Regions from separate parts of the Brucella tritici genome, predicted to be linked through region 3. Evidence: riboswitches for the same ligand, from Rfam matches in the RefSeq annotation. Region 3 holds a riboswitch; each other region holds the start of a gene.

Region 1 (7,488 bases), on a different contig from region 3:
TTATCGCTTCTCTCGTCGGCACGCACACTATTCTTTCCGAACAGGACCGCGCCATGGTTCGCGGTTTTCTGATCAACAAGTTCCGGGGCGATATCTCGCTTTTTGATGACGGGCTGGCTGCCATTACCCGGTTTACCGGCTGGCGCTCTTTCGGCGTTGTCCCGTGGCTGAAAGCGGTATCGAGACTGCCAGCCGAAGATTCTGTCGTTCTTGAACGTGCCGTTCGCGGAGACAAGAAGTCGCTTGTGGTTGCTGTGCCGATGTTGCCGCGCATCGCCAATTTCGACGATCTTGATCCGCTAAAAGCTGAACCGGATGTAGAAGTGGTCATGGTGCCGCCCGGTTCGAGCATTCCCGGTGATGCGGGTCTTGTCGTTCTGCCGGGGACGAAGTCCACGATAGCCGATATGCAGGCGGTTCGTGACCATGGCTGGGATCGCCAGTTGTCTGCCCATGTGAAACGAGGCGGTCATGTGCTCGGTATCTGCGGCGGGTTTCAGATGCTTGGTCGCCATATCAGCGACCCGTCTGGTATCGAGGGGCATGTACGCGACATTGACGGTCTTGGTCTTCTCGATATCGAAACTGTGATGGAGCCTGAAAAGGTGGTCCGCAATGTGCAGGCGACCTCGCTTCTCCATGATGTGCCGCTGCAAGGTTATGAAATTCATATCGGTCGAACGACCGGACCGGATATGGGGCGTCCCTTCGCCCGCATTGGCGAGCATGACGATGGAGCTGTATCGCCAGATGGGCGTATCACGGGGACTTATCTCCATGGTGTTTTCAATGCGGATGAATTTCGCCGGAGATTTCTGGAAAATCTTGGTGTGCGGAGCAGTTCGGTGAACTATCGCGCTGGCGTGGAAGCTGCATTGGATGAGTTGGCCGAAGGGTTGGAAGCCTGTCTTGATATCGATGCACTGTTCAAAATCCGTTGAATGTGAGCTTGTATCTTTACCATGTTCCGCACTGCCTTAAATCTTATTAATTGCTAGTTATTTTAAACGATTTATTTTATTATCATAGTTGTATAGAAATATTTTTATTATATGTGAATATTTATTAACTTAGTATTATATTTATTTAATGGGTGTTTATTGAGTGTTTTTGTTTCTTCTGGGTCTGCATCTCGTTTCAGTAATCTAAGAGTGCAGAATCTGCTCCTTTATTCTTTTGTGGTAGTCAGTGGTTTTTTTATTATTTTCCCTCAGACTGATTTGATTGTCTCCCGATATTTTTTCAAAGCGGGTAGTTTCTATTTTTCTCACAATCCAAACTGGATCGCATTGCGAGATTTTCACCGGCTCAGTCAATGGTATCTGTTAGTATCTATGGTCACGCTCGTGGCACTCTATGCTTTATGGCGTCATCCACTTTCAATCATTGCGCCGCATAAGGTTGTCTATGTTGTACTTACCTACGCGCTTGGCCCTGGTGTTCTCGTCCATAGTCTAAAACTTCTTATTGGTCGGGCGCGACCGAGGAACCTAGTGGAGTTCGGAGGGACGACTGATTTTACCCCAGCTTGGCAGTTAGCGCGCATGTGTGGTCATAGTTGTTCGTTCCCATCGGGTGAATCGTCGGCAGCGGCTGCAATGCTGCCGCTCTTGATCCTTGTACCGGCACGTTTTCGATTAAATGTAGCGGTTATTTTAGTTCCGGTTCTTGCACTCGTATCATTGAATCGCGTGTTTATGGGGGCACATTTCCTGTCTGATGTTGTCATCGCCTGGACGCTCATCATTGGTCTCATGATTTGGCTTTGGTCCAGAATTTCACGTCATGCCGATGTAATTGATGGCTGGGTGCGACTGAGAGGCCAAAACCTTCGAATGTGGTTGTATGTTCGCTGATTGACGCCGAAGGGGCGAAAGCCTACTGTCAAAATCGTGCAACAGGTCTTTGCCGGGACGAATCCCGGCGATACCAAAAAGGGAATGCGACGGACGGACCCAATCCGGGCGTCTTTATCGCAGCCGACCCCGCGACTGTAGAGCGGTGAGGGATGAGGCAAGCCGGGCAGCCGGTAACCACTGGAAGCATTAAAGGCTTCTGGGAAGGTAGCCTCAATCCCCGCGACCCGTGAGCCAGGAGACCTGCCTGTTGCGTGAAGGCATAGAGCCTGAACCCCATGGGAGGTCTTTCCCTGCTGCCTGCACGGAGGTTGTCATGGCTGCACGTACTCAAGATTCTGTTTCCAGCACACTCGCAATGCCGCTTGCTGCCCGTCTGGGCACTGCTGTGGTGTCACTGCTTCTCGGCGCGTTCCTGATTTACGGTGTAGGGCTTGCCCATTCCGATACGCTGCACGATTCAGCACATGATACGCGCCATTCTTATGGTTTTCCCTGCCACTGAGCAGCCTAACCTTTTTGAGAATTGAAGCTGAGCAAGGCTCGATGGCGGACGGCCATCGGCGCGAAATTGCTATTGAGGGACAGAAATGTTGATCCGTTATTTGTTGGCGACACTTGCTGCCGGTCTTCTGGCCGGGCTGCTGGTTACTCCCGCCATGTATTTGAAGACAGTGCCTTTGATCCTGCAAGCCGAAGTCTATGAAGATGCTGGTGGGGGGCACAGCCATGGCGAGGCGGAAGCCACGCCGCATGATCATGGTGCCGCTGCCGCAGATGCTGAAGAAGAAGGCGCCGAACTGCCTTTTGGGCGATTGGGCAATACGATCCTTGCCAATCTCGTAGCAGGAGCGGGGTTTGCCTTGCTGCTTGGTGGCGTGGCCTTGCTTCTAGGGCGCCGCATTACGGTACAGAATGGCATTTATTGGGGTGTTGCGGGCTTTTTTGCGGTCGCTTTTCTGCCCGCGTTGGGCTTGTCACCGGAATTGCCGGCAATGCCTGCGGCTGATCTGGCCGAACGTCAGCTCTGGTGGATTGCAACCGTGGCGCTGAGCGGTCTGGGGCTCTATCTCATCGTGTTGCGCCAGGAAATCTGGGCAAAAATCCTCGGTCTGGTGTTGATCGTGGCTCCACATCTCTATGGTGCTCCGCATCCGGAAGAGATCTCGTCACCGATTCCATCATTGCTTGCTTCGCAATATGCAGTCGCATCGCTGGCGACGAACCTGTTCATGTGGGCGGTGATCGGCCTCGCACTCGGCTGGTTCATCCAGCACTATGCATCGTCCGAGATTGAGGGCTGATGAAAATGGCTTCGCCGGGAAAATCGGTTCTGGTCCTTGGCGGAGCCCGTTCGGGCAAGTCGTCCTATGCCGAGAAGATGGCTGCGTCCTCGGGGCTTCAGCTGCTCTATCTGGCAACAGGACGCGCCTTCGACAAGGAAATGGAAAGCCGCATTGCCATTCACCGCGACCGCCGTGGTTCAGAATGGCAGACGGTAGAGGAACCGCTCGATCTCATTGGCGCACTAACATTGCATGTTGCTGCGGATCGGTTCGTGCTGATCGATTGTTTGACCCTGTGGCTGACCAATCTGATGATGGCCGAGCGCGATATAGCAACAGAGACGGCAAGTCTTGTTGCTATGCTGCCGAACCTTGCCGGGCCTGTTGTTTTTGTTTCGAACGAAGTTGGACTTGGGATTGTGCCGGAAAATCGCATGGCACGGGAATTTCGCGATCATGCAGGCTTTCTGCACCAGGCAGTGGCCGCAGTTGCGGATGAAGTTTATTTCATGGCGGCAGGGCTGCCGCTCAAGATGAAGGGATAAATCGATGCAGGGACAGAAAATTCCCGCAACAGTCATCACGGGTTTTCTCGGATCGGGCAAAACGACGATGATCCGCAACCTGCTGGAAAACGCTGACGGAAAACGCATCGCGTTGATTATCAATGAGTTCGGTGATCTCGGTGTCGATGGCGGTATTCTGAAAGGTTGTGGTATCGAGACTTGCCGCGAAGAAGATGTGATCGAGTTGAACAATGGTTGCATCTGCTGCACCGTTGCCGATGACTTCATCCCGACCATGACCAAGCTTCTGGATCGCGCTGATCGTCCAGATCATATTGTGATCGAGACCTCCGGTCTGGCATTGCCGCAACCACTCGTCGCCGCATTTAACTGGCCGGAAATCAAGACGCAGGTAACAGTCGACGGTGTAGTAACCGTGATTGATGCGGCAGCCGTTGCCGAAGGTCGTTTTGCCGATGACCACGACAAGGTGGATGCACAGCGCGCAGCGGATGAATCTCTTGACCATGAAAGCCCCTTAGAGGAACTTTTTGAGGATCAGATTCATGCTGCTGATCTGATTGTTCTCAACAAGGCCGATCTGATTGACGCCTCGATGCTCGACGGTGTTAAGGCCGATGTGGCCGAGCGTTCGTCGCGCCGGGTGAATATGGTTCCTGCGAGCTTTGGCAAACTGGGAGCTGACGTTTTGCTCGGCCTTGGCGTTGGCACTGAAGACGACATCGCCAACCGCAAATCCCACCATGAAATCCATCATGCAGATGGACATGAGCACGATCATGACGAGTTCGAGAGCTTCGTAGTCGAAGCGGGCTCTGTGGGCGATCCCAAGCTGTTCACGGAAAAACTGAAAGCGGTCATTGCGGAACACGATATTCTTCGCCTGAAAGGCTTTGTCGATGTGCCGGGCAAGCCGATGCGTCTGGTCGTGCAGGCAGTCGGTCCACGCATCGAGCATTATTTCGACCGTCCATGGGGCAAGGATGAAGCGCGCTCCACGCGACTGGTCGTGATCGGGCTGCACGACATCGATGAAGCAGCCATCGCCAAGGCCGTGAAAGACGCTGTCTGACCGATGCATCTTCTTCTTGCCCAGAAAGGAACAATCAGCGACGGCAATGAAGCCGTCGATCTCGGCCAGACGCCGGGAGAAATATTGTTTCTTTCCGCAGCCGATACTGAACTGGCCAGTCTGGCGCAGGCACATAGACTTGCGCCGGATTTGCCAAGCTTGCGGCTGGCCAATTTCCTGGGCCTCACCCATCCCATGTCGGTGGACGCTTATGTGGAGCGTACTGCCAGATATGCGAGCCTTATAGTAGTGCGCATCATTGGCGGCGAGACATACTGGCCCTACGGGCTGGAAGCGCTGCATGCCTGTGCCGTCAGTCACGGTATCAAGATCGCCGTATTGCCGGGAGACGACAAGCCGGATCATGGGCTGGACCGGTTTTCGACGATCTCTGTCCACGAGCGAAATGAACTCTGGCAGTATCTGATCGAGGGCGGTGCGGCGAATGCAGGCGCATTCCTTCGCTATTGCGCTGCGCTGATCGCAGGTTCCGAGAAGCCGGAAAGTGCGGCACCTCTGCTCAAGGCTGGTCTGTGGTGGCCGGGAGAGCATGTCTCCTCGCTAGACAGCATCCGCACGCATTGGAATGATGCAAAGGCACCTGTCGCTGGCATTATTTTTTATCGGGCGCTGGTGCAAAGCGGACAGACACAGCCCGTCGATGCGCTGATTGCTGCTTTGCAGGCAAAAGGCCTCAATCCGCTTCCAATATTCGTTTCGAGCCTCAAGGATCGATTGTCTGCGGCGGTCGTGGACGGCCTGTTCGAGGATTGTCCGCCGGATATCGTTTTGAACGCCACGGGATTTGCAATTTCTTCGCCGGGGGCGGAGCGCAAGCCGACTGTCCTCGATAAGCGCGGCAATATGGTGTTGCAGGTGATTTTCTCCGGCACGCCGAAGGCGGTTTGGGAGCGCTCGCAGCAAGGGCTTCTGGCGCGCGATCTGGCGATGAATGTCGCTTTGCCCGAAGTGGACGGGCGTGTGCTTTCGCGTGCCGTGTCCTTCAAGTCTGCAAAGCAGTTTGATGCGGCAGTGGAAGCGAATATCGTGACACACGAGCCGCATGAAAACCGCGTGGGCTTTGTGGCGCAACTTGCTGCAAACTGGGTGCGTTTGAAGCGGAAATCACCTGATGAAAGAAGTGTTGCGCTTATCCTCGCGAATTATCCGAACCGTGACGGACGGCTTGGAAACGGGGTAGGGCTCGATACGCCAGCCGGAACGGTTGAAGTACTGCACGCTATGGCGAAGGGCGGCTATCCCGTCGCTGACCTGCCCGCGGACGGTGATGCGTTGATGCGTGTCTTGACGGCAGGTCCGACCAACGCTGCGCGTGACGGACGTGAGATACGTGAAACGATTTCACTGAATCAATACAAGGCTTTCTTCAAAAAACTTCCCGTTGCGATTCAGAAGGAAATCGAAGGCCGCTGGGGCGCGCCGGAAAATGACCCTTATTTTGCGCAGGAGCTTGTCGCTTTCGCATTGCCATTGATGCGGCTGGGTGAAACCTTCGTGGGTATTCAGCCCGCACGCGGTTACAACATCGATCCGAAAGAGACTTATCACTCGCCTGATCTGGTGCCGCCGCACGGCTACATTGCTTTCTACGCTTTTCTGCGTGAGGTCGCAGGTATCGACGCCATTGTGCATATGGGCAAGCATGGAAATCTGGAGTGGTTGCCGGGGAAGGCGCTCGCGCTGTCGGAAAACTGCTATCCCGAGGCCGTGTTCGGTCCTACACCGCATATCTATCCGTTCATCGTGAATGATCCGGGCGAAGGCACGCAAGCCAAGCGTCGCGCCAGCGCAGTCATCATCGACCACCTGACACCGCCGCTGACACGCGCCGAAAGTTACGGGCCGCTGAAAGACCTCGAAGCACTGGTAGACGAATATTACGAGGCCTCTGGTGTCGATCCGCGCCGCCTGCTGAGGCTGAAAGGGCAGATACTCGATCTTGTGCGCGACATTGGGCTTGATCGCGATGTGGGTATTCACGACCATGACGATGCAGACATGGCGCTGCAAAAGCTCGACGCCTATCTGTGCGATCTCAAGGAAATGCAAATCCGCGATGGTCTGCATATTTTCGGGCTGGCGCCTGAAGGCAGGCTACTGACCGATCTTCTGGTTGCGCTGGCACGTGTGCCGCGTGGCGTGCCAGTTTCGCTTGGCGGTGCGCCCGGCGATCAAAGTCTCCAGCGTGCAATCGCTGCGGATTGCGGGCTTGGCGAAACATTCGATCCCCTTGACTGCAATATGGCAGAGGCGTGGACGGGCAATAAACCTGATCTCTTGCGGGCTGCGAGTCCTGCAACCTGGCGTATTGCGGGCGATACGGTGGAGCGTATCGAATTGCTGGCAGCCAGCTTCGTTGCAGGTGATACAGAGTGTCCCGCAGACTGGTCACAGACGCGGGCGGTTCTCCAATCCATAGAGGAACATCTGCGCTCCATGGTGGTTTCCTGCGGGCCTTCGGAGATAGATGGTTTTCTTGCGGCACTTGGCGGGCGGTTTGTGCCGCCGGGACCATCTGGTGCGCCAACGCGTGGCCGACCCGATGTACTGCCGACCGGTCGGAATTTCTTCTCCACCGATAGTCGTGCCGTTCCCACTCCCGCAGCATGGGAGCTTGGACGCAAATCTGCGGAACTCCTGATTACCCGTTACACGCAGGATCATGGTGAATGGCCGACATCGTTCGGCCTGACAGCATGGGGCACGTCGAATATGCGCACCGGCGG
Region 2 (7,488 bases), on a different contig from region 3:
GAGACGGCGCGCAGTCTTGTCACGCAGCGCGAAGCCGAGCACACGGCTGCAGAGGCGACCGTGGCACAGCGGGAAGCGCAACTGGATGCTGCCCAACGTCGTCTGGTCCGCTCCCAGCAATTGACGCAATCGCGCACGGTTTCCCAGCAAGTTTTGGACGATGATCGCGCGACGGCGCAGGGCGCAGAAGCGGCTGTCGGTGCAGCCAAGGCGCAGCTTGCGGCCACGGAAGCAGCCATTGGGGCAGCCAAGGCGCAGGTGGTGGATGCCGAGGCATCGGTTGAGGCCGCCAAGGCCGCAATCGCAAGCATTGAGGCAGATATCAACGACGCCACTTTGAGGGCGCCCAAGCCAGGACGTGTTCAATACCGCGTTGCCCAACCGGGAGAAGTACTTTCCGCAGGTGGGAGGGTGCTCAATCTTGTCGACGTCAGCGACGTTTATATGACCTTCTTCCTGCCGACGGCGCAGGCCGGGCGGGTGGCCATGGGTGCCGATGCCCGGATCGTTCTCGATGCCGCGCCGCAATATGTCATTCCTGCAAAGATCAGCTTTGTGGCTGACGTGGCCCAATTTACGCCGAAGACCGTTGAAACGGAGGAAGAGCGCCAGAAGCTGATGTTCCGCGTAAAGGCGAAAATCCCGCAAGAACTGCTTCAAAAATATATCCAGCAGGTGAAAACCGGATTGCCGGGCATGGCTTATGTCAAGCTTGACGCTAATGCTGAGTGGCCGAAAAATCTTGCGGAAACCGTGAAATGAACGACGTTCCTGTCGAAGCTGGCGCCAAAGACGACAGCTTTGTCGTCCGCGCGCAAGACGTAGGACTGTCCTACGAGAAGGCACATGCTCTGCGCGAGGTGAACCTTGATATTCCCGCTGGTTGCATGGTTGGTTTGATCGGGCCTGACGGGGTTGGGAAATCGAGCCTGTTATCGCTGGTCGCCGGAGCGCGAACGATGCAACAGGGACGCATCGAGGTTCTCGGCGGTGATATTTCAGATAAGCGGCATCTTCAGTCTGCTTATCCCCGTATCGCCTATATGCCGCAGGGGCTTGGGAAGAACCTCTATCCCACGCTTTCGGTGTTCGAGAATATCGACTTTTTCGGACGGCTGTTCGGACATAATCGAAAAGAGCGTGAGCGTCGTATCGTCGATCTTCTGGCGCGCACGGGCATGTCGGCTTTCGCGGACCGCCCGGCTGGCAAGCTATCAGGCGGGATGAAGCAGAAGACCAGCCTATGCTGTTCGCTCATCCATGATCCGGACCTGCTTATACTCGATGAGCCAACGACAGGTGTTGACCCTCTATCTCGGCGCCAGTTCTGGGAGCTGATTGATGACATCCGCAAGGATCGGCCAGGAATGAGTGTCATCGTCGCCACGGCCTATATGGAAGAGGCCGAGCGCTTTGACTGGCTGGTCGCTATGAATGATGGGCAGATTCTGGCGACGGGTACACCGCACGAATTGCTGCAGCGCACCAACACTCCCAATCTCGATGCGGCTTTCATCGCGCTCTTGCCGGAGGAATTGCGGAAAGACCATCAGGATATCGAAATTCCACATCGCGATTTCGGTGCGGATGCTGAGATCGCGATTGAGGCAGAACACGTCACTGTTCGCTTCGGCAACTTCACTGCCGTGAATGATGTAAGTTTTCGAATTCCGCGTGGTGAAATCTTCGGATTTCTGGGGTCCAACGGTTGCGGCAAGACCACGACCATGAAGGTTTTGACCGGGTTGTTGCCTGCCAGTGAGGGAACGGCGCGGCTGTTCGGGCGAGAGGTCGATCCCAAGGATATCGATATACGCCGTCATGTCGGATACATGTCGCAAGCGTTTTCGCTTTATTCAGAGTTGACCGTTCGTCAGAATCTGGAACTCCATGCCAAATTGTTCGATATGGCACCGGATCTGACCGAGCGCCGTATTCAGGAATTGACCGAACGCTTCGATCTTATTGAGGTTATGGATTCCTTACCCGACGCCTTGCCGCTCGGTATCCGCCAGCGCCTGTCACTGGCTGTGGCTTTGATCCATTCACCTGATATTCTCATTCTTGATGAGCCGACATCGGGTGTGGACCCGGTCGCTCGTGACGCTTTCTGGCAAATCCTCGCCGATCTGTCGCGCACGGACAATGTTACGATCTTCGTTTCTACCCATTTCATGAATGAAGCCGAGCTTTGCGACCGGATTTCGCTGATGCATGCAGGTAAAGTTCTGATTAGCGATACGCCTAAGGCGATTACCGAAAGTCGCCATGCTGAGACTCTGGAAGAAGCTTTCGTCGCATATCTTCAGGACGCCATTGGTGAAACAGAACAGTCAGCGCCATCGCCTGCAATTGTCCCAGAACAGATAACAGAGGCAGGCGAAACGCATCCAAAGAAGGCTTCAAGCTGGATGCCGGACTTGCGGCGAATGCTGGCCTATACGCGGCGCGAGGCGCTTGAACTGAAACGCGATCCGATCCGCGCAACATTGGCTATACTCGGTAGTGTCATCCTGATGTTTGTCATTGGCTATGGTATTAACCTGGATGTCGAGAATCTGAAATTTGCGGTGCTCGACCGTGACGATACGACGATCAGCCGTGATTACACGCAGCAAATTGCAGGTTCGCGCTATTTTTCCGAACAGCCTCCCATAACCGACTACGATGATCTGGACCGGCGAATGCGGGATGGCGAGATCAGTCTGGCTATCGAGATACCGCCGAATTTTGCCGCAGATGTCATGCGTGGGCGCCCGGTGGAAGTTGCCGCCTGGATTGACGGCGCTATGCCCACACGAGCCGAGACAATCAAAGGCTATGTTCAAGGCATGCACGCCAACTGGCTGACGCAGAAAGCCCGGGAGCTTTACGGTAGTGCGGCGAATGTCGGCAGCTTCAATCTGGAGATACGCTACCGCTATAATCCCGATGTGCAAAGCCTCGTGGCAATGGTGCCGGCGGTCATTCCGTTGCTGCTGCTCATGATCCCTTCGATGCTGGCAGTGTTGAGCGTGGTTCGCGAAAAAGAATTGGGGTCGATTATCAATTTTTACGTGACGCCCGTGACGAAATTCGAGTTTCTATTCGGCAAGCAACTGCCCTATATCGGGCTGGCATTTTTGAATTTCCTGATGTTGACAGCCTTTGCGGTGTTTATTTTCAGGGTGCCGTTCACAGGGAGTTTTCCGACTTATGCGCTGGCGGCGCTGCTTTATGTCACGATCGCGACCGGCATGGGGCTGGTGCTGTCCACCTTCATGAACAGCCAGATCGCAGCGATCTTCGGAACGGCGCTTCTGACACTCATTCCGGCTGTGCAGTATTCCGGTATCATTGACCCCGTATCGTCGCTGCAAGGTGCGGGCGCGTTCATCGGTAAAATCTATCCGGCGACCTATTTCGTAACCATTTCGCGCGGGGTTTTCTCCAAGGCCTTGGGGTTCGCCGATCTCGCAGGTTCGTTTTTGCCGCTGCTGATTGCGGTGCCGGTTCTCATGGCGCTCGCTATCGTTCTTCTTAAGAAACAGGCGAGCTAAGATGCGGATATCCAACATATTCCAGCTTGGCGTGAAGGAACTGCGCGGTCTGGCGCGCGATCCAATGCTGCTGATCCTGATCGTCTATGCTTTTACGCTTGCAATTTATACGGCTTCCAAGGCGATGCCTGAGACTCTCAACAATGCGGCGATAGCTATTGTCGATGAAGATCAGTCGCCTGTTTCGAGCCGGATCACGACGGCATTTTATCCGTCATATTTCGTACCGCCGAAGCTGATTTCGTCCTACGAAATGGATGCCCGGATGGATGAGGGGCTTGATACATTTGCACTGAACATACCGCCGAATTTCCAGCGTGATCTTTTGGCTGGCCGTTCGCCGACCATTCAGCTCAATGTCGATGCAACCCGAATGAGTCAGGCCTTTACCGGTGGCGGCTATGTGCAGTCGATTGTGTCGAGTGAGGTGAGCGAATTCCTCAATCGCTATCGCGGTAGTGCACAAACGCCCGTCGAACTCAATCTCAGGGCGAGGTTCAATCAGGATTTGAACAAGGGGTGGTTCGGGGCGATCAACAATGTGATTTCATCGGTTACGATGCTATCGATCATCCTGACGGGGGCCGCACTTATTCGGGAACGCGAACACGGAACCATAGAACATCTATTGGTGATGCCAGTGACGCCGGTTGAAATCATGGTCAGCAAGATTTGGTCCATGGGGCTGGTCGTGCTGGTTGCCTCGGCGTTTGCACTGGTTTTCGTGGTGCAGGGGCTGCTTGCCGTTCCGATCTATGGGTCGGTGTCGCTGTTTCTCGTTGGTGCAGCGCTCCAGCTTTTCGCAACGACCAGCCTTGGTATTTTTCTGGCCACTGCGGCTGGGTCAATGCCGCAGTTTGGAATGTTGCTGATGCTGGTGCTTTTGCCTTTGCAGGTGCTTTCGGGAGGGACAACGCCCCGGGAAAGCATGCCTGAAATCATCCAGACAATCATGCTGGCAGCGCCGAATACGCATTTCGTCATATTGGCGCAATCGATCCTGTTTCGCGGAGCAGGGCTGGGTGTTGTCTGGCCGCAATTCCTGGCACTGATCGTCATTGGCTCGGTGTTGTTTTATTTTGCGCTCCAGCGTTTCCGCGCATTCCTGCGATAGGAAAATTCTTTGAAAACAGGAGGCTGAATCCATTCCTTGTGAATGTGATTCAGTTTTCTGTGCCGGATTGCGCTTCAGCGGAGTTGCGAATCCTTAACCATGTTGCTATCGCAATTCTCAGGAAACGGTTCCGCTATTGAGGCGGATGAAAAGGGAACACGGTGAAGCCATTCTGGCTGATGCCGCGACTGCCCCCGCAACTGTAACCGGAGAGCTATCCTCCACAGCCGCGTAAGCGGTGAAAGCCACTGAGAGCAGTCGATGCACTCGGGAAGGCGGAGGGAAAGCGACGACCCGGAAGTCAGGAGACCTGCCGTATCCGGTCACCCATGCATGGATACGGGGTGTGTCCAGGCGCGGCTGTCCGTGGCGGTGACATTGTTGAAATGTTGCCGTCGGGAAGAGGGGCACTTCAGTGCCATGATTACTTCAACCTGCGGTGCGAGGAAAAGCCGGTATCGGTCTCCGGTCCGGCGGGTTGAGGGAAAATGCATCTTTTGAAATCATCTGTTCTATTGGTATCGGCCAGTGTTCTTGCGCTGCCGTCCACGACGCTTGCTCAGAGTCTGCCAGACAGCGATGGTAGTGTCGTCCTTGATACAATCGTGATCACGCCCTTGCGTCGCGCATCTTCGCTGCAGCGCTCGACCTCGTCCGTGACTGTGATCGATTCAGCGGACATAGAACGCTCGGCAGCCCCGGATCTGCAGTCGCTGCTGAAGTCCTATAGTGGGGTTTCCATCAAGACGAATGGAGGGCAGGGGTCATCTTCGGATATCTACATGCGCGGCATGTCGTCCAAGCAGACGGTCGTTCTCATCAATGGCGTGCGCACAGCGTCGGCGACAAGCGGTGCAACCGCGCTTGCAAACATCCCTCTGAGTTCCATCGACCGTGTTGAAATTGCTAAGGGCGCTCATTCGGCGCAATACGGCGCCGATGCCATGGGTGGGGTGGTCAATATCATCACCAAGCAGGGCGGTGCCTGCGGTGAGCGCTCCTGGTGTGGCAGCCTTTCTACCGGTGTCAGCCACCCATGGGGTGGGTATGCGTCCGGGTCCATTCAGGGACGGAGCAACGACGGTGTCGACTATGCCTTCGGTGCAGCCATAACCGGCACGCAAGGATATGACTTCACCACATCGGATGCCTATGGCCATGAACCTGATCGCGATGGATTTCTGCAGGGCTCTTTCAATTTTGCGCTGTCGAAGGATTTCGACTGGGGTAAAATTTATGCGGACGGTCTCCTTAGCCGAGGGCGCAATCAGTATGATGCCAAGGCACCATCACCGAACCAGGCCGATAGTGCCGCATTTACCGGCAAGATCGGAACACGCATCGATCATACGGCGGATTGGTCATCGACACTGGAATTCAGCACCGGTATCGACAACAGCCGTAACTTTCGGAAAGGCGTGAGCGGTTCGGATCGGTTTGAAACCAAGCGGTATGGTGTCTTTGCCTCGACTGAAAAGAGTTTCGACACCGGCAAGGTCAACCACACCGTGACCGCTGGTGTGGAAGCTTACCGCGAGGAGATCAATACCACCGTTGCTTATGATGAAACCAGCCGCGATATGGCTGCTGTATTCGGTCAATATTCGCTCGAATATGAGGCGCTGCGTTTCGATGGCGGGCTGCGTTACGACCATAACAGCCAGTTCGGCGATGTCGTGACCTATAATCTGGGTACGAGTTATGAAGTGCTGCCAGACCTTGTTTTACGGTCATCCTATGCCACGGGTTTTCGGGCACCAACCTTCAACGAACTCTATTATCCGGGCTTCGCCAACCCTGATTTGCAGCCGGAAAAGTCCCGTTCGTATGAAGTTGGCTTGAACTGGCAGGCTACGGCTTCGACAAGCCTTGATCTGGCGTTCTATCAGACATGGTTGCGCGATGCGATCATGAGCACCGCGCCATCCTATCTGCCTTACAATGTTGCCAGCGCGAAGGTTACGGGTTTCGAAGCCACATTGGCGCATCGTTTCGATGATCGCTGGGGCGTCAAGGGATCGGTCGATCTGAAGCAGCCAATCGATGAAGATACGGACCAGGATCTTCCCTATCGTGAACGTTTCAAGGCGGCGGCTGAGGTCAATTTCACTCCTATTGAAAAGCTCGATCTGACAGCAAGATTGATCTATGGCGGTTCGCGTTATGCTGATGCTGCGAACAGCAAGAAGCTTGGAGACTATGTGACGGCTGATTTCGTGGCACTCTATTCCATCGACAAGCAGTCGCAGTTGAAGTTCTCGGTCGAGAATATTTTTGACAAGGATTATCAGACCAGCTCCGGCTATATTGCACCGGGACGCACGATCAATGTCGGATTGACCCGGAATTTCTGAGGCTGAACAGAGAATGAAAAGGGCATCCGCAAAATGGATCACCAGCTTCTGCCTCGCGGCGGGACTGGCCCTTTTCGTTCGAAATTCTGCAGACGCCGCGGACATTCCCCATCACGTCGTTTCCATTAACGTATGCACCGATCAGCTTGCATTGCTGCTGGCCAATGAGGGCCAGTTGCAGTCGATTTCGTACTTGTCACAGGACCCGGAATTGTCCGTCATGGCTGCGAAAGCTCGGGAGTTGCCGGTCAACCATGCGCAGGCAGAAGAGGTCTTTCTGATGAAGCCTGATCTCGTGCTGTCGGGCACATTTTCGTCGAGGGCAACGGTTGGGCTATTGCGCAGGCTCGGTGTTCGTGTGGAAGAGTTCGCGCCAGCACGCTCGTTCGGTGATATAGAAGATCATCTGCGCCGCATGGGTGAGCTGCTCGGAAGACAGGCGGAAGCCAGCCGGGAAATCGACAAAATGAAAACTGCTCTG
Region 3 (7,488 bases):
GCCGACGGGAACGCTGATCCAGAATTTGCGATAGCCGAAGCCGCGTGCTGTTGCTGCGAAAAGCAGGCCGGTGGACAGGGAAAAGCCGACTGTCTTCATCGTCAGCATCTGGATAGCCAGGCCGCCGATGATCCATGCCATAGGGGCGATTTCCTGATGCTCACGCTCGGGGAAATCACCGCGAAGCGCTTCGAATACGGTCCATATGGCAAGGCCGAACAATCCGGCTGCAACGACATAGGGGACGGTTTTCGGGCCGACCGGCGAGTAGCTCGTCACGTCGTTGCCATAGGTTGTCGACCACGCAATGGCGATGGCGACAGCTGCAAGAACAAGGGCGATGACAAGAGCGGCGAAATCTGGCGCCGCCCCTTCCGGGCGGCGCTTTTCCTGCGGTTCTGATCCTGTCATTTGACGAGGCCGATTTCCTTGAGGATGGTCTCAGTCGCGGCGACGTCCTTGGCAAGCTGCTCCTTGAATGCCGGGCCAGCGAGATATGTATCCGCCCAGCCCTTGTCTTTCAGGGCTTTCTGCCAGGATTCGGACTTTACCATTTTCTCGATATCGGCATTGATGGCAGCTTCCTGTTCGGCAGTGATGCCGGGAGCCGCACCCACCATGCGCCAGTTTTGGATCGAAACATCCACGCCACCTTCCTTGAAGGTTGGTGCGTCGATGCCTTCCAGGCGCTTGTCGCTTGAAATACCGATGATGCGCAGCGTCCCAGCCTTGATCTGGGGTTCGAATTCGCCGTAGCCGGAAATGCCTACGGTCACCTGATTGCCGAGAATGGCAGCCAGTGCTTCACCACCGCCGGAGAAGGCGATGTAGTTGACCTTGGTCGGGTCGACCCCTGCTGCCTTGGCAAAGAGGCCTGCGGTGATGTGATCGGTGCCGCCTGCGGAACCGCCGCCCCACGAAACGGAGCCCGGATCAGCCTTCAGCTTCGCGGCAAGATCGCCAAGATTCTGGATGTCGGAAGATGCCGGTACGACGATGGCTTCATATTCACCTGTGAGGCGTGCAATCGGCGTGATGGCATCAAGTGTCACCGGCGACTTGTTGGTCAGGATAGCGCCGACCATGACATAGCCGCCGACGATGAGCTGGCTCGGGTCGCCCTTGTTCTGGTTTACAAACTGAGCGAGGCCGATGGTGCCGCCAGCGCCCGGAACGTTGATGACCTGAACGCTGCCGGAAATCTTTTCATCCTGAAGCGCGCTCTGCATCGTGCGTGCCGTCTGGTCCCAGCCGCCGCCTGGAGCCGCAGGCGCAAGCACCTTATAGTCTTCTGCGGAAGCAGAGCCTGCCATGGCCAACGCCGCCACCGACGTCAGGGCCAGAATAAATCTACGCATATGTCCTCCCAGATAGAATGTATGCCGCCTTCCGGCGGACCTCCCCAAAGTCCCGCTCCTCTAGCGGGAGTTGTCTACATGGATATTGCCAAAAACAAATTCAATAGGCCAGTATGTGCGACTATAGTTTGGCCGCAATTTAAGCGGCAGACTTTCGAATCACTTGAAATTGCAGGCCGAAACAGAGCGCGAGACGCGCTTGACGGCGGCGATGCGCTGACGTAATTGTGTAACGACGGTTCCCCGACCGAGAGCGAAGGGGATTAATAGGGAACACGGTGAGGACGACCCGAAAAGGGGCCAAGACCGTGGCTGCCCCCGCAACTGTAAGCGGATTGCCGTTCATCCTCGTGACGTTCAAAGCGTCATGCCACTGTGCCGGAGAAGCGCGGGAAGGCAGATGAACAGCAGATATTCGTGAGCCAGGAGACCTGCCGTTTAGTGTTGTCCATTGTCACGGGCGGGGATGCCCGGAGCAGGAGCCGGTTATGACAGATTTCCGCGTCGCAGGACGCTTCCTCCCATCGTTATCGCATGATTTCGACATGTTCCCGGATATGCCTGTTCGTCTTCCGCGCCGGATTTTATCCGCCGCCTGACAGGGCGTCTTTCTCTCATCATTTCGGGGACTTTCATGAATATTCTCGGCAAGATGCCGTTTCGCGCCGCCGTTTGCGCGGCTGCATTTTTTCTCGCAGGCGGTGTGACCGCTCAGGCAGCGGAAACGCAATATCCGCTGACTCTGAAAAATTGCGGTCGTGTCGTTACCTTCAAGCAGGCACCCGCCCGCGCGGTTGCAGTTGGCCAGAGCAGCACAGAAATTCTTTACAGCCTGGGTCTCGGCGACAAGGTCGTCGGCACGGCAGTGTGGTTCGGCCCTGTTCTCAAAGGCTTTGAAGAGGTGAATGCCAAGGTCAAGCGGCTTGCCGATAATGATCCGAGCTTTGAAAGCGTTCTGGCGCAGAAGCCGGATATCGTGACGGCAGATTTCCAGTGGCATGTCGGCCCGACAGGCATCGTGGCAAAGCCTGAACAGTTCGAGGAACTGGGCATTCCGGCCTATACCTCGCCATCCGATTGCGTTGGCAAAGACAATTCCGGTGGTGGCGACGGCGTTCGTACGGCGGCGTTCAAGATGGATATCGTCTATCAGGAAATTACCGAACTGGCGCAAATCTTCAATGTGCAGGACCGTGGCGAGAAACTCGTCGCCGACCTGAAGGCGCGTGAAGCGGCTGCGCGTGAAAAAATTGGGGCTGCGGACGGAAAGCTTTCGGCTGTCGTCTGGTTCTCCAGCACGCAGGTCGATGCCGATCCCTATGTTGCAGGCAAGTTCGGCGCGCCCGCCTATATTCTTTCGGCGCTCGGCATCAAGAATGTGATCGACAGCGAGGAAGAATGGCCGACGGTCGGATGGGAAACGATTGCAAAATCGAACCCTTCGATGATCGTGGCTGCAAAGCTGGATCGCCGTCGCTATCCGGCTGACGACATTGCCGTCAAGCACCAGTTCCTCGAGAACGATGCGGTCACGAAACTGATGCCTGCGGTCAAGGACAAGCATGTCTTCGATATGGATGCGCAGTCGATGAGCACGTCGCTTCGCGTGATTGAAGGCATTGAAACGCTTGCTGCCGACATTGCCGCCTCGGGCCTGAACAAGTGACGGTTCGGGCGGCGACAACAGGCTTCAAACAGAAGGGAAGGGCACGCTCCGGCGTGTTCTTCCTGGCCTTTTCGCTTGTCCTGCTTCTTCTTGCTCTTTGGTTCGGAGCGGCGATAGGCGAAACGGCAATACCGCTCGATGTGGTTGCGAAGACCGTGGCCAATCGGGTGTGGAATGCCGGATATCCGCTCGAGCCCATCGATGAAGGGATCGTCTGGAGCTATCGTCTCAGCCGTGCGGTTATCGCGGCATGTTGTGGCGCGTCGCTCGCAATATCTGGTGTCATTCTGCAGTCGCTGCTCCGAAATTCGCTCGCCGATCCTTATATTCTGGGCATCTCCGCTGGTGCTTCGACGGGCGCGGTCGGCGTTGCCATTCTCGGCATAGGCGCTGGCGTGCTGACGCTTTCGCTGGGTGCGTTCATTGGCGCTATTGTTGCTTTCTGCCTTGTGTCACTGCTGGCGTTGCGAGCCGGACGCGGCAGCAGCGCGATCATCCTCGCAGGCATTGCCGGTTCGCAGCTTTTCAATGCGCTGACATCATTCATCGTCACAAAAGCCGCAAATGCGGAGCAGGCGCGCGGCATCATGTTCTGGCTTTTGGGCAATCTTTCGGGCGTGCGCTGGCCTGATGTCACTCTTGCCCTGCCTGCCTGCCTGATCGGGCTTGCCATCTGCCTGTGGCATGCGCGTGCGCTCGATGCCTTTACCTTCGGAACCGAATCCGCCGCTTCGCTCGGCATACCGGTGCGTCGCGTCTATGCGGTGCTGATTGGTGTCAGCGCCATGATGACGGCGGTCATGGTTTCCATCGTTGGCTCTGTCGGCTTTATCGGTCTCGTCATTCCCCATGCGGCGCGCATGGTGGTTGGGGTCAGACACGGCAGGCTGTTGCCCGCGGCAGCACTCATCGGGGCAATCTTCATGATCGTCGCCGATATCCTGTCACGCATCATCATTCCGGGGCAGGTTTTGCCGATCGGCGTCATCACGGCCTTGTTCGGGGCACCGGCATTCGCTCTGTTGCTTGGACAAAGGAGGGCGTCGTCATGATCCTCTCAGCACGCAATGTCGGCTGGTCGGCAGGCAATGTCGAAATTTTGCGCAATGTTTCGCTGGAAGTGGCGGAAGGTGAGTTTCTTGGCATCATCGGGCCGAACGGATCGGGAAAGACCAGCCTTCTCTCCCTGCTGTCCGGCGTTCGCAGGTGCCGTGTCGGTGAAATCAATCTGTGCGGCGCGCCCATCGCCAGTTTCAGCCGCCGCGAGATCGCCCGGAAAATGGCGCTGGTCGAGCAGCAGGCAGGAACGGCAGAACGCATTACGGCGCGCCAGGCGGTCGAACTCGGGCGGACGCCCTATCTTGGCGCGCTGTCGCCATGGTCGGCAGAGGATGATGCTATCGTTGACCAGGCACTGGTCAATGTCGATATGGCGCATCTGGCCGACCGCTGCTGGCATACGCTTTCCGGCGGTGAACGACAGCGCCTGCATATTGCCCGCGCTCTGGCGCAGGAACCGCAGATTTTGCTTCTGGACGAGCCGACCAATCATCTCGATATCGGGCACCAGATCGGGCTGCTCGATCTGGTCAGCCGCCAGAAACTGACGGTGGTGGCCGCCTTACACGACCTGAACCACGCCGCAATGTTCTGTGATCGTATTGCGGTGATAGACAAGGGCGATCTCGTTGCGCTTGGCACGCCGCGCGATGTTTTGCGGGCAGAGCGTATTGCCGAGGTTTTTGGCGTCGAGGTCGATGTCGAATATCAGGGTATCAGCGGCTGTCACATCCGTTACCGGACGCCGAGCCATCGCTCTCTGGAGCTCAGACATTCGGCGTGACCGATTATCTGCAAATCTTCGTTGGGTTTTATGCATTTCTTCTAATGAATGGGAAATAAATAGGATTATAAAATAGATATAGCTAATACTGATACTATGAAACGTCGGGTAACGTTATGAGAATATGTAGTTCTTTCAAATTTTTCTCACAGTAATTTGAGCAGTTTTGTTGACAAACTGTTTCCGTCGCGTTGACGATTGGGTTATAAAAACTCAGCGCATCAGGGCAGTGTACTCATCGGCAAGGCTGGGGCCTTTCTTGTTGAGCGCACCGCTGAAGGACAGAAGAGATCATTCCTTGATTTGTTCCGTCATTCACGGTCCTGATATGCGGGTCGTTCCGGTTTTCGGGAAGATCCGTTTTAAATAAAGAAACATTATTGGCATGTTCGCGTGAATGCGGTGTGCGGCGAATGCAGTTTTTTCAATGAATTACTATACTTATAAAGAGCGGCGGCTTTTCGTTTTGGAAAGCCGCCGTTGTTTTATCAAGGATGTTGAGCGCCGGTGACGGTGAGATAGACCGCATAGAGCGACTTGGTTGCTGCAATGAACAGCCGGTTGCGGCGCGGACCGCCGAAAGTCACATTGGCGACCGTCTGCGGCGTCTTGATCTTGCCGAGAAGCGTGCCTTCCGGCGAGAAGCAGTGCACGCCGTCGCCAGCGCTGGTCCACAGATTGCCGTCTGTATCGAAACGGAAGCCATCCGGCAGGCCGTTGTCGATGGTGCAGAATATGGCGCCGCCGGTAACCTGCTTGCCGTCCACAACATCGAAGACACGGATGTGGCGCGGCGCATTCTCGTCGTGGCTATAGGCGCTGTCGGCGACATAGAGCCGGGTTTCGTCCGGCGAGAAGGCGAGGCCATTCGGCTGATGGAAGTCGGTTACGACGGCATTGATCTCGCCAGTCTTCGGGTCGAGGCGATAGACATTGCGCGACGGCTGTTCCGGCTCGGCCTTGTAGCCTTCATAATCGGCCATGATGCCGTAGGTCGGATCGGTGAACCAGATTGTTCCATCCGAGCGCACGATCACGTCGTTGGGCGCATTGAGCTTCTTGCCCTGATAGCTGTCCGCCAGCACGGTGATGCTGCCATCCGGTTCCGTACGGGTGACGCGGCGACCGCCATGCTCGCAGGTGACGAGGCGTCCCTCACGGTCGCGCGTGTTGCCATTGGAAAAATTGGACGGGCTGCGGAACACCGAAACGCTGTCGCCAACCGGGGCTTCCGGGACCCAGCGCAGGATGCGCTGGTTCGGAATGTCGCTCCACAGAAGGCAGTTCTGGTCACCGAACCACACCGGGCCTTCTGCCCAGCGGCAGTCGCTGTAAAGTTCGTCCAGATCGGCACTCGGCACGATCATCTGCTTGAAGCGTTCGTCGTGGATTTCGTAAATCGAAACAGTTTTTGACAAGGAAAGTTACTCCGAAGGAATTTAACGCTCGGCGCGTCGGCCACTGGCGAGGATAATCACCGCAATGATGGTGAGCCCGGTCAGGACAAGACGGACACCGGCGCCGAAGCCGTAGGTGTTGAGCATCGAAACGATGAGGAACATGAAGAGGGCGGCGCCCCAAATGCCGGGGATGTTGGAATCGCCGCCGGCAACTGCTGTGCCGCCGATGATGACAACGGCAATCGACATCAAAAGATATTCCGCACCCATGTTCAGCGCAGCACCGCCCGAGAAGCAGGCAAGCAGGAAGCCGCAGAGCGAAGCGAGCACTGCGCAGAGCAGATAGGTGACGAAGCGCGTGCCATCGACCGGAACACCCGCCATACGCGCAGCAAACGGGTTCTGGCCGATTGCCGAAATCCAGCGTCCATAGATGCTCTTTTTCAGAAGCACCCAGCCAATGACCGACAGGATCAGCGCTACGATGGCGACGTTGGGAATGCCGAGCGTGGAGGATGTGGTGAACTGCGCGAGGCTTTCCGGCGGTTTTACGCGGAGGCCGCGATTGCTCCAGATGGCGGTGGACTGGATCAGGAAGCTCATCGACAAGGTGGCGATGATGGGCGGAATGCGTAGAAGCTTGATCAGCGCATAGTTGCAGATGCCAATGGCAACACCAACCAGAATGGCAACGCCTAGCCCCGCCAGCACCATGCCGTCCTGCGTATCCATGAGCTTGAGCGCCAGTGTTGCGGCAAGCGTCATATTGGCTGGGACAGACAGATCGATGTTGCCGGGGCCGAGCGTAATGACGAACATCTGCCCGAGGCCGACGATAACCGAGAAGGAGGCGAAAGTGAAAGCCGCGTGCGAGAGCCCATGTGCGCCCGCGCCCCCGGTAAAGAGGATGGTGATGATCCAGACGATGGCAGTGGCGATGAACGACCATATCCACGGGCGGTTGGTAAGGACAGCGAGACCGCTCATTGCTTTTTCTCCCTCTTTTCGAGGCGATTAAGGAAGAGGCGCAATGCCAGCACCACGATGAGAATGCCGCCTTGCGCACCGATCTGCCAGTCCGGCGAAATGCGCATGAAGGAAAGGAAGGACCCGGCAAGCGTCAGAGTCAGCGCGCCGATAACGGCTCCGATGGGCGATACGCGCCCGCCGACAAACTCACCACCGCCGAGAATAACGCCTGCGATAGATAGAAGCGTATAG
Region 4 (7,488 bases), on a different contig from region 3:
CCATGACTGAATGTCATTGGAAAGCGGCACTTTCTCCGGCAGCCAGAAATTGCCGGTCAGACGGTTCCAGACCTCAAGGTCTTTCTCATCTTCGATCCGGTTCCAGTTGATGGCGCGCACGGCTGCAGGCTTCGGGTTCTTGGTCTTCACTTGAATATTCATGGTCATCACCAGTGGTCAGAGGGCGCAGGAAACGCAGCCCTGCACTTCCGTGCCGGAAAGCGCCATCTGGCGCAGGCGAATGTAATAGATAGTCTTGATGCCCTTCTTCCACGCGTAGATCTGCGCACGGTTGATGTCGCGGGTAGTTGCCGTATCGCGGAAGAACAATGTCAGAGACAGGCCCTGATCGACGTGCTGCGTCGCCGCCGCGTAAGTGTCGATGATCTTTTCCGGCCCTATCTCATAAGCATCCTGATAATAGTCGAGATTGTCATTGGTCATGAAAGCTGCCGGATAGTAGACGCGGCCGATCTTTCCTTCCTTGCGTATCTCGATCTTCGACACGATCGGATGGATCGAGGAGGTCGAATGATTGATGTAGGAGATCGATCCGGTCGGCGGCACGGCCTGAAGGTTCTGGTTATAAAGCCCGCCCTCCATCACCGCATTTTTCAGGTCGCGCCAGTCGTCCTGCGACGGGATCGCAATGCCAGCTTTTTCGAAGATTTCGCGAACCTTTTCCGTCGCCGGTTCCCAAAGCTGCTCGGTATATTTGTCAAAATATTCACCCGATGCATATTTGGATTTCTCGAAACCCTTGAACGACTTCCCCGTTTCCACCGCAATCAGGTTCGATGCGCGGATCGCATGATAGGTCACCGTATAGAAATAGATATTCGTGAAATCGACACCTTCATCGGAACCGTAGTAAATCCGCTCGCGGGCGAGATAACCATGCAAATTCATCTGGCCGAGACCGATGGCATGGCTTTCATCATTCCCTCGGGCGACTGACGGCACGGAACCGATATGGCTCATATCGGAAACTGCAGTCAGGGCGCGGATGGAGGTCTCGATGGTCTTGCCGAAATCTGACGAGTCCATCGCCGATGCAATGTTGAGCGAACCCAGATTGCACGAAATATCCTTGCCGAGATAATCATAGGAAAGGTCCTCGCCGAAGATGCTCGCCTCGCTCACCTGCAGGATTTCCGAACAGAGATTGCTCATGGTGATGCGCCCATCAATCGGATTGGCGCGATTCACCGTGTCCTCGAACATGATATAGGGATAGCCGGACTCGAACTGGATTTCCGCCAGCACCTGAAAGAACTCGCGTGCATTGATCTTCTTCTTGGCAATACGCGCGTCGTCGACCATTTCCCGATATTTTTCGGTGACCGAAATCTCGGTCAATGGAACGCCGTAAACCCGCTCCACATCGTAGGGCGAGAAGAGGTACATATCCTCGTTGTTCTTCGCGAGTTCGAAGGTAATGTCTGGAATGACCACACCAAGCGACAAGGTTTTAATGCGGATTTTCTCGTCGGCGTTTTCACGCTTCGTATCAAGAAAACGCATGATATCCGGGTGGTGTGCGTGCAGATAGACAGCGCCGGCGCCTTGCCGCGCGCCAAGCTGATTAGCGTAGGAAAAGGAATCCTCAAGAAGCTTCATCACCGGAATGATGCCGGATGACTGGTTCTGGATTTGCTTGATGGGAGCACCCGCCTCGCGAATATTGGTGAGGCTCAAGGCCACCCCGCCGCCCCGCTTCGACAATTGCAGAGCCGAGTTGATGGAGCGGCCGATGGACTCCATATTGTCCTCGACACGCAGCAGAAAACACGAGACGAGCTCGCCGCGCTGTTTCTTTCCCGCATTGAGGAATGTAGGCGTCGCAGGCTGATAGCGGCCTGAAATGATCTCATCAACGAGATCGCGCGCAAGCTGCTCATTGCCGCGCGCCAGCGCCAGCGCCACCATACAGACGCGATCCTCATAGCGCTCGAGATAGCGCTTTCCGTCGAAGGTCTTCAGCGTATAGCTGGTGTAATATTTGAATGCGCCAAGAAAGGTCGGAAACCGGAATTTCTTCGCATAGGCTTCGTCGAAAAGATCGCGCACGAAATTGAAGGAATACTGGTCCAGTACTTCCTGTTCGTAATAGCCTTCGGCCACCAGATAATCGAGCTTTTCCCGCAAGTTATGGAAAAAGACGGTGTTCTGGTTCACGTGCTGGAGGAAATACTGGCGTGCAGCCTGCCGGTCTCGATCAAGCTGGATTTTTCCCTCGTCATCGTAAAGGTTCAGCATCGCGTTGAGCGCGTGATAATCCAGCCCGTCCGAGGATTTTGCCGGTTTGCTGCTGTTGGAAGTCGCCGCTTGAGGCGCATCCTGCGCCACTGGTCGTGCCTCGCGCTCTCGGATCAAGGTCGTGTCTGCCGTGTCCAAAATCGTTCCATCCCGTTTTTGACATTGCCAATGTCCTCATCGGTTCCCAGAAGCTCGAAGCGGTAGAGATAGGGAACCTGACATTTGGCGGAGATAATGTTGCCGGCGATACAGAAAGCCTCGCCGAAATTGCTGTTTCCCGCGGCAATCACGCCGCGGATGAAAGAGCGGTTGCTCTCATCGTTGAGGAAGCGGATCACAGGTTTGGGGACAGCGCCCTTGGAGCCGCCGCCGCCATATGTGGGCGTCACGAGCACGAATGGCTCGCGCACCTGCAATCCGCCTGAACCGTCCATCGGGATACGGTTCGACCGCATTCCAAGCCGCTCGACAAACCGGTGTGTATTTTCCGACCGGCTGGAGAAATAGACGATCAGGCTCATGTGACCATAGCCCTCAGGCGAGAGCGCTGATCATATCGGGCCGGAAGCCCGCCCAATGGGATTCACCTGCCACAACCACCGGCACCTGGCGATAACCCATGCCCTGAACGAGATGGAAAGCATCGGCATCGGCAGAGATATCGATGACCTCATATTCGATGCCTTGGCGGTCGAGGGCGCGTGTGGTGGCGGTGCACTGAACGCAGGCGGGTTTGCTATAAACTGTAACGTTCATTTTTTCCTCACTGGAGCATGTCTCCCAAAAGTGGTAACCGGTTTTGCGGCTAAGACATGCATAAAAACAAAGGGATAGAGTATTCCCAACGGTTCGGTTTAAACTGGAATACTCTCGATAGGAGACGCAAAGAGCCGTTCGCACATCGCAAGATGCGCGTCGAAAGACATGAGATACGGGACCGGCCGGTCGCAATAACAAGCAGCCTGACCGCAACAAACTATACCTCGAAGGGAGGACCGGAACCGAAACTGAATATACTGGACATGGACTTCACCCCGAAGCTATGAGCGGGAAGTTCGGGACAGCAATCTGCAAGGCAATAGTTTGCCACACATAATTGCGCGCCAACCGGACACCCCGCCCGTGGACGTTTTCGTTCAAGGCAGGTCTCCTGGCTCACGGATCAACGTCCTGTCCGCCTTCCCAGCCAAAGCCAGTGACATGATGAACAGAACTCTCCGCTTACAGTTGCGGGGGCAGCTCCGGCATTGCCCCATCCATCATGGATGAAACGCACCGGATTCCCGTCTTAGCTTTCGACCCAACGAATCGAAAGAACCTAGAACACTATATATAGTAGTCGAAGTTAAAAACCCGTCAACGGATAGTTGGCGGCAAACGTAAAATTAACGGGCCATTATGTGAGCCCTGTGAATAGCAGGGATTATCGCTGTTTATTTTGCGGGTTTGATCGGTTTCGGTCTGAATTCCGGCTTGATGGCCTTGAGGGCCATGCGATCCACCAGCGCGGGAGCGACAAGTTTCAACCAGCGCCCGAATCGCATCTGGGGCGTCATCAACACTTCACGCTTGCGTGCCCGCACACCTTCCAGCATCAGTCGTACGGCTTCTTCGACCGGCATCATGTCATCTTCACGGACACCGCTCGTTCCAAGAGTGCCACCGCTTGCACTATAGCCCACTTTTCGAATGTCGGTTTTGACGACGCCCGGATAGACGATGGTGACCGATATCCCGCTTGGTTCCAGTTCTGCACGAAGCGCCTCACAGAAACCCGAAAGAGCGAACTTCGTTCCGCTATAGGCCGTACGCCCCGGCACGCCGATCAATCCGGCAACAGATGAGACAGCCACGATACGTCCCTTGCTGGCGGCAAGATGCGGAAGTGCGGCATGAATGGGCCAGACGCTACCCCAGTAATTCAACTCCATCAGATCATGCATCCAGTTGAGATCGTCCGGCGTGATTTCGGCAAAATTGGCGTGAGCCGACATGCCGGCATTTACGATCAACGTGTCGATGCGACCGAAAGCAGAAACAGTCTTATCAATCAAAGCGATGCAGGCTGCACGAACTTTCACATCGGTCGGCACCACCAGCACGGAGCTGCCCAGTTGCCGCAACTCGGTGGCCAGATTTTCCAGCTTTTCCACATTGCGCGCAGCTAGCACAAGAGCAGCATTGGCGCGGTCACGCCGGACAATCTGCCGTGCAGTTTCTGCGCCGATTCCTTCCGATGCTCCCGTTATGATCGTCACATCCATGCGAGGCCCTCCCTGCCTGTCGATCAGATGACAGGCAAGGTACAGGCAGGGCAATCCGTGCGTCTAGTGATTTAGACCTTGCGCGATAGAATAGCAGCAAGAGCGAGACCGCCGATCAGCGATATGTGCTCCAGCGCCACCGTCATATCCCGGAAAGCTTCTTTTCCTTCGTTTGCCCAGAACGGGTGCGCAACGGGAATGGTCAGGATCGTAAAGACGGCAAGAGCACCACAAGCCAGCCAGGTTCCGCGATTGAAGATGATCATCAGTGATCCGCCAATCTGCAAAAGCAGGGTTGCGCTGTTGAACAGCCAGCCCGGATGAAGACCAAAGCTTTCCATTTCCGCAGCATGGGCGCCGAAGTCGAAGAACTTGGCCAGCCCACTCGACCAGAAAACGAAGGTAAGGACCACCCGCGCCAGCAAAAGACCGACACGGGAATCTAGGATGTTGGCGATGAAACGCGGCATCGGTCAGTCCTTTCCGCCGGCGATACGGATAACCTTGGACGCGACCGCCACGGCAATTACTGGCGCGAGCGCGAATATCACCGACAGCCAGAGCGAGGCATTTGCCGCACCCTCCACACCGCCCGGCACGGCAATACCGGCAAAATTGGCAACCATCCCCGCGCAAGCCGTCCCGAAGGCTATGGCGAAGAGCTGTACGGTCGTCATTCCACCCGCTGCGAGATCCTGCTCGGTCGGGGGAGCGCTCTGATAGACGCGGGTAACGAGGCTGGGCCAGGCAAGGCCGATCCCGAAACCGATCAGGATGAGCCCAAGGCAGACGGGCGCGAGCAGCGACCAGTTGCCGCTGCCATGGATCGGGAGAAATATGGCGAGCAGGACAAGACCGGCAAGCGCGAGAACAGGTCCGGCAACAACAAGCCTGTCGCCCCCCTTCTCCTGCCATCTGGAACTGAGGAAGGATGCCACCGTCCAGCCGATTGCCATAAGTGCCGCCAGATATCCCGCCCAGAGCGGAGACTGGCCATGCAGGTGCTGCAGCAGATAAGGCACGTAAATTTCGGGCTGCATGCTGAGCATCAAAAGCGCGATCGTAAGGTAAAGAGCACCCAGCGGCGTCGACAGGCTGAACGAGCGGCGCGGCAGGAGACGTGCCTTGGCGTCGCGATCCACGACTGCAATGATGGCGATCATGAATATCGCAGCCCCCAGACCGACGACCTTCCATAGCGTTTCCTGTGACAGGCTCCCCGCTGAAACCGCAAGGACAGCGCCGGTCAGGAGGATGAGTTGAAGAACCGGAATGGAAACGCGCTCGTTTCTATCCCAGCTTGAGCGCGGCAAAGTCGCGAATGCCACCACAGCGAAAAGACCCGATACCGGCAGCAACCACCAGAAAGCGGCGCGCCATGCGCCATATTCGGCAAAGATGCCGCCAATCGCCGGACCGATCAGCGTTGCCACGCCGAACATAGCGGAAATAAGACCGATGGCCCGGCCCCACAGGCGCTCCGGCAACACGACACGGGTGAGACCATAGGCGAGCGCGTAAAGAAATCCGCCACCGAGGCCTTGCACGCTCCGCCCCGCCAGCATGACCGGCATGTTGATGGCCAGAGATGAGATCAGTGTGCCGGCTGCGAACAGCAGGGTCGCCACGACATAGGCGCCTCTTGGACCGGCACTTTTCAGCAGCCGCGCGGTGAGTGCAGCCCCCAGAATGGAGGCAACGACGAACAAGGTCGTCGCCCAGGCATAGAAATCCATGCCGCCAATGTCCTGCACCACGCTCGGCATGACTGTAGTCGCGATATACATATTGACCGCATGGAGAGTGACCCCTCCGGCCAAAGCCAGGGCATAGAGGCCATTTTTACCGCTTAGAAGCTCCCCCCAGCCAGCAGGCGCATGTCCCGCAATCCCCGCTGGTGTTGTTTCTTCGATCGAACTTTGCACTGTCGGCCTCCGTGAACTGAATTGTTGCCGACGGGTTTATAGGACCTCAACTTTGGTTGAGGTCAATAGGCTATTTCCACTGGAAACGGGGGCTTTTGACCGGTGCGAAATGTGGCGTCGAACACAGCAAGATCGCCGCAGCGAATGAGCGCCGCAGCGTCGGAAAGGTTCGTCCCAGATGCATGGAAGTCAGATGAGATTGCCCGGCTTGACCATCAATCTTCGGGGACCAGCGCCTTGCTGACCGAGGATGTCGTCCGGATTTCGCAACGGGCATTCGGACAGCGAGAGACAACCGCAGCCGATGCAACTCGTTATCTGGTCACGAAGCTGCATCAGACTGTCGATGCGTTCCTGAAGCATGTCTTTCCAGGCTTCCGAAAAACGTCTCCAGTCCTCCGCTGTCGGCACGTGGTCGTGGGGAAGGTCTTCCAGCGCTTCACGAATGATCGCAAGCGGAATGCCCGCGCGTTGCGCGATCTTGATAATGGCAATGCGGCGCAGCACGGCACGGTGATAGCGGCGCTGGTTGCCCTCTGTGCGCCAGCCCTCGATGAGTCCCTTGGTTTCATAGAAATGGACCGTAGATACCGCCACGCCGGCGCGTCGGGAAACGTCACCAACCGTCAGGCTTTTCTTGAGACCTGAATGTTCCATCTCGTCAAACTCGATCATGCCGAATGTGTAGGCCGCAGCCCCGCACAATTGCAAGTCACGTCATAAATCCGCATCATGTCTCAACGCGCGATAATTGCGGCGTGCCCATAACAACGGGCGCGAATGCAGCGGCAGATCGGTATTCGTTACCAGCCCAGCAAAAAGCGTGTGATCCGCCATTGGAACGCTGCCCGCCAGTTCGCAGTCAATGGCGGCCGAAGCCCCGAAAAGACGCGGCCTGCCAGACGGCCATTCGCCCCACACACCAATGAGAAATCTCTGCGCGTGGAGAACCTTCCCCGCGAAGGCATCGCCGATCATCTCCTGCCCTTCCGCGAGCATGGCGAGCGAGAAGCCGCCATCAGAAAGGATCGCGGTTGCCA

What was found. Region 3 has a riboswitch for cobalamin ahead of F9K94_RS16885 (ABC transporter substrate-binding protein). Riboswitches for the same ligand answer to the same signal wherever they lie in the genome.
Positions count from the first base shown of each region.
Region 1: it holds a riboswitch for cobalamin, as region 3 does, so the genes downstream of both, F9K94_RS03950 (CbtB domain-containing protein) here and F9K94_RS16885 (ABC transporter substrate-binding protein) in region 3, are expected to answer to the same signal.
Region 2: it holds a riboswitch for cobalamin, as region 3 does, so the genes downstream of both, F9K94_RS04170 (TonB-dependent receptor domain-containing protein) here and F9K94_RS16885 (ABC transporter substrate-binding protein) in region 3, are expected to answer to the same signal.
Region 4: it holds a riboswitch for cobalamin, as region 3 does, so the genes downstream of both, nrdH (glutaredoxin-like protein NrdH) here and F9K94_RS16885 (ABC transporter substrate-binding protein) in region 3, are expected to answer to the same signal.

Region 1 is NZ_WBVY01000001.1:781,074-788,561, reverse strand. Features, by position in the region: gene F9K94_RS03960 (cobyric acid synthase) at 1-941, shown strand, start outside; gene F9K94_RS03955 (phosphatase PAP2 family protein) at 1,101-1,856, shown strand; cobalamin riboswitch at 1,883-2,121, shown strand; gene F9K94_RS03950 (CbtB domain-containing protein) at 2,173-2,361, shown strand; gene F9K94_RS03945 (CbtA family protein) at 2,447-3,160, shown strand; gene cobU (bifunctional adenosylcobinamide kinase/adenosylcobinamide-phosphate guanylyltransferase) at 3,166-3,687, shown strand; gene cobW (cobalamin biosynthesis protein CobW) at 3,692-4,741, shown strand; gene cobN (cobaltochelatase subunit CobN) at 4,745-7,488, shown strand, end outside.
Region 2 is NZ_WBVY01000001.1:834,197-841,684, reverse strand. Features, by position in the region: gene F9K94_RS04185 (HlyD family secretion protein) at 1-762, shown strand, start outside; gene rbbA (ribosome-associated ATPase/putative transporter RbbA) at 759-3,539, shown strand; gene F9K94_RS04175 (ABC transporter permease) at 3,541-4,653, shown strand; cobalamin riboswitch at 4,762-4,985, shown strand; gene F9K94_RS04170 (TonB-dependent receptor domain-containing protein) at 5,142-7,007, shown strand; gene F9K94_RS04165 (ABC transporter substrate-binding protein) at 7,021-7,488, shown strand, end outside.
Region 3 is NZ_WBVY01000004.1:501,203-508,690, reverse strand. Features, by position in the region: gene F9K94_RS16895 (tripartite tricarboxylate transporter TctB family protein) at 1-411, opposite strand, end outside; gene F9K94_RS16890 (Bug family tripartite tricarboxylate transporter substrate binding protein) at 408-1,358, opposite strand; cobalamin riboswitch at 1,582-1,811, shown strand; gene F9K94_RS16885 (ABC transporter substrate-binding protein) at 1,993-3,024, shown strand; gene F9K94_RS16880 (FecCD family ABC transporter permease) at 3,021-4,076, shown strand; gene F9K94_RS16875 (ABC transporter ATP-binding protein) at 4,073-4,867, shown strand; gene F9K94_RS16870 (SMP-30/gluconolactonase/LRE family protein) at 5,356-6,234, opposite strand; gene F9K94_RS16865 (ABC transporter permease) at 6,307-7,254, opposite strand; gene F9K94_RS16860 (ABC transporter permease) at 7,251-7,488, opposite strand, start outside.
Region 4 is NZ_WBVY01000002.1:766,357-773,844, reverse strand. Features, by position in the region: gene nrdF (class 1b ribonucleoside-diphosphate reductase subunit beta) at 1-162, opposite strand, end outside; gene nrdE (class 1b ribonucleoside-diphosphate reductase subunit alpha) at 178-2,397, opposite strand; gene nrdI (class Ib ribonucleoside-diphosphate reductase assembly flavoprotein NrdI) at 2,373-2,780, opposite strand; gene nrdH (glutaredoxin-like protein NrdH) at 2,794-3,015, opposite strand; cobalamin riboswitch at 3,383-3,596, opposite strand; gene F9K94_RS08925 (SDR family oxidoreductase) at 3,693-4,523, opposite strand; gene F9K94_RS08920 (DoxX family protein) at 4,595-4,993, opposite strand; gene F9K94_RS08915 (MFS transporter) at 4,997-6,448, opposite strand; gene soxR (redox-sensitive transcriptional activator SoxR) at 6,638-7,105, opposite strand; gene F9K94_RS08905 (flavin reductase family protein) at 7,166-7,488, opposite strand, start outside.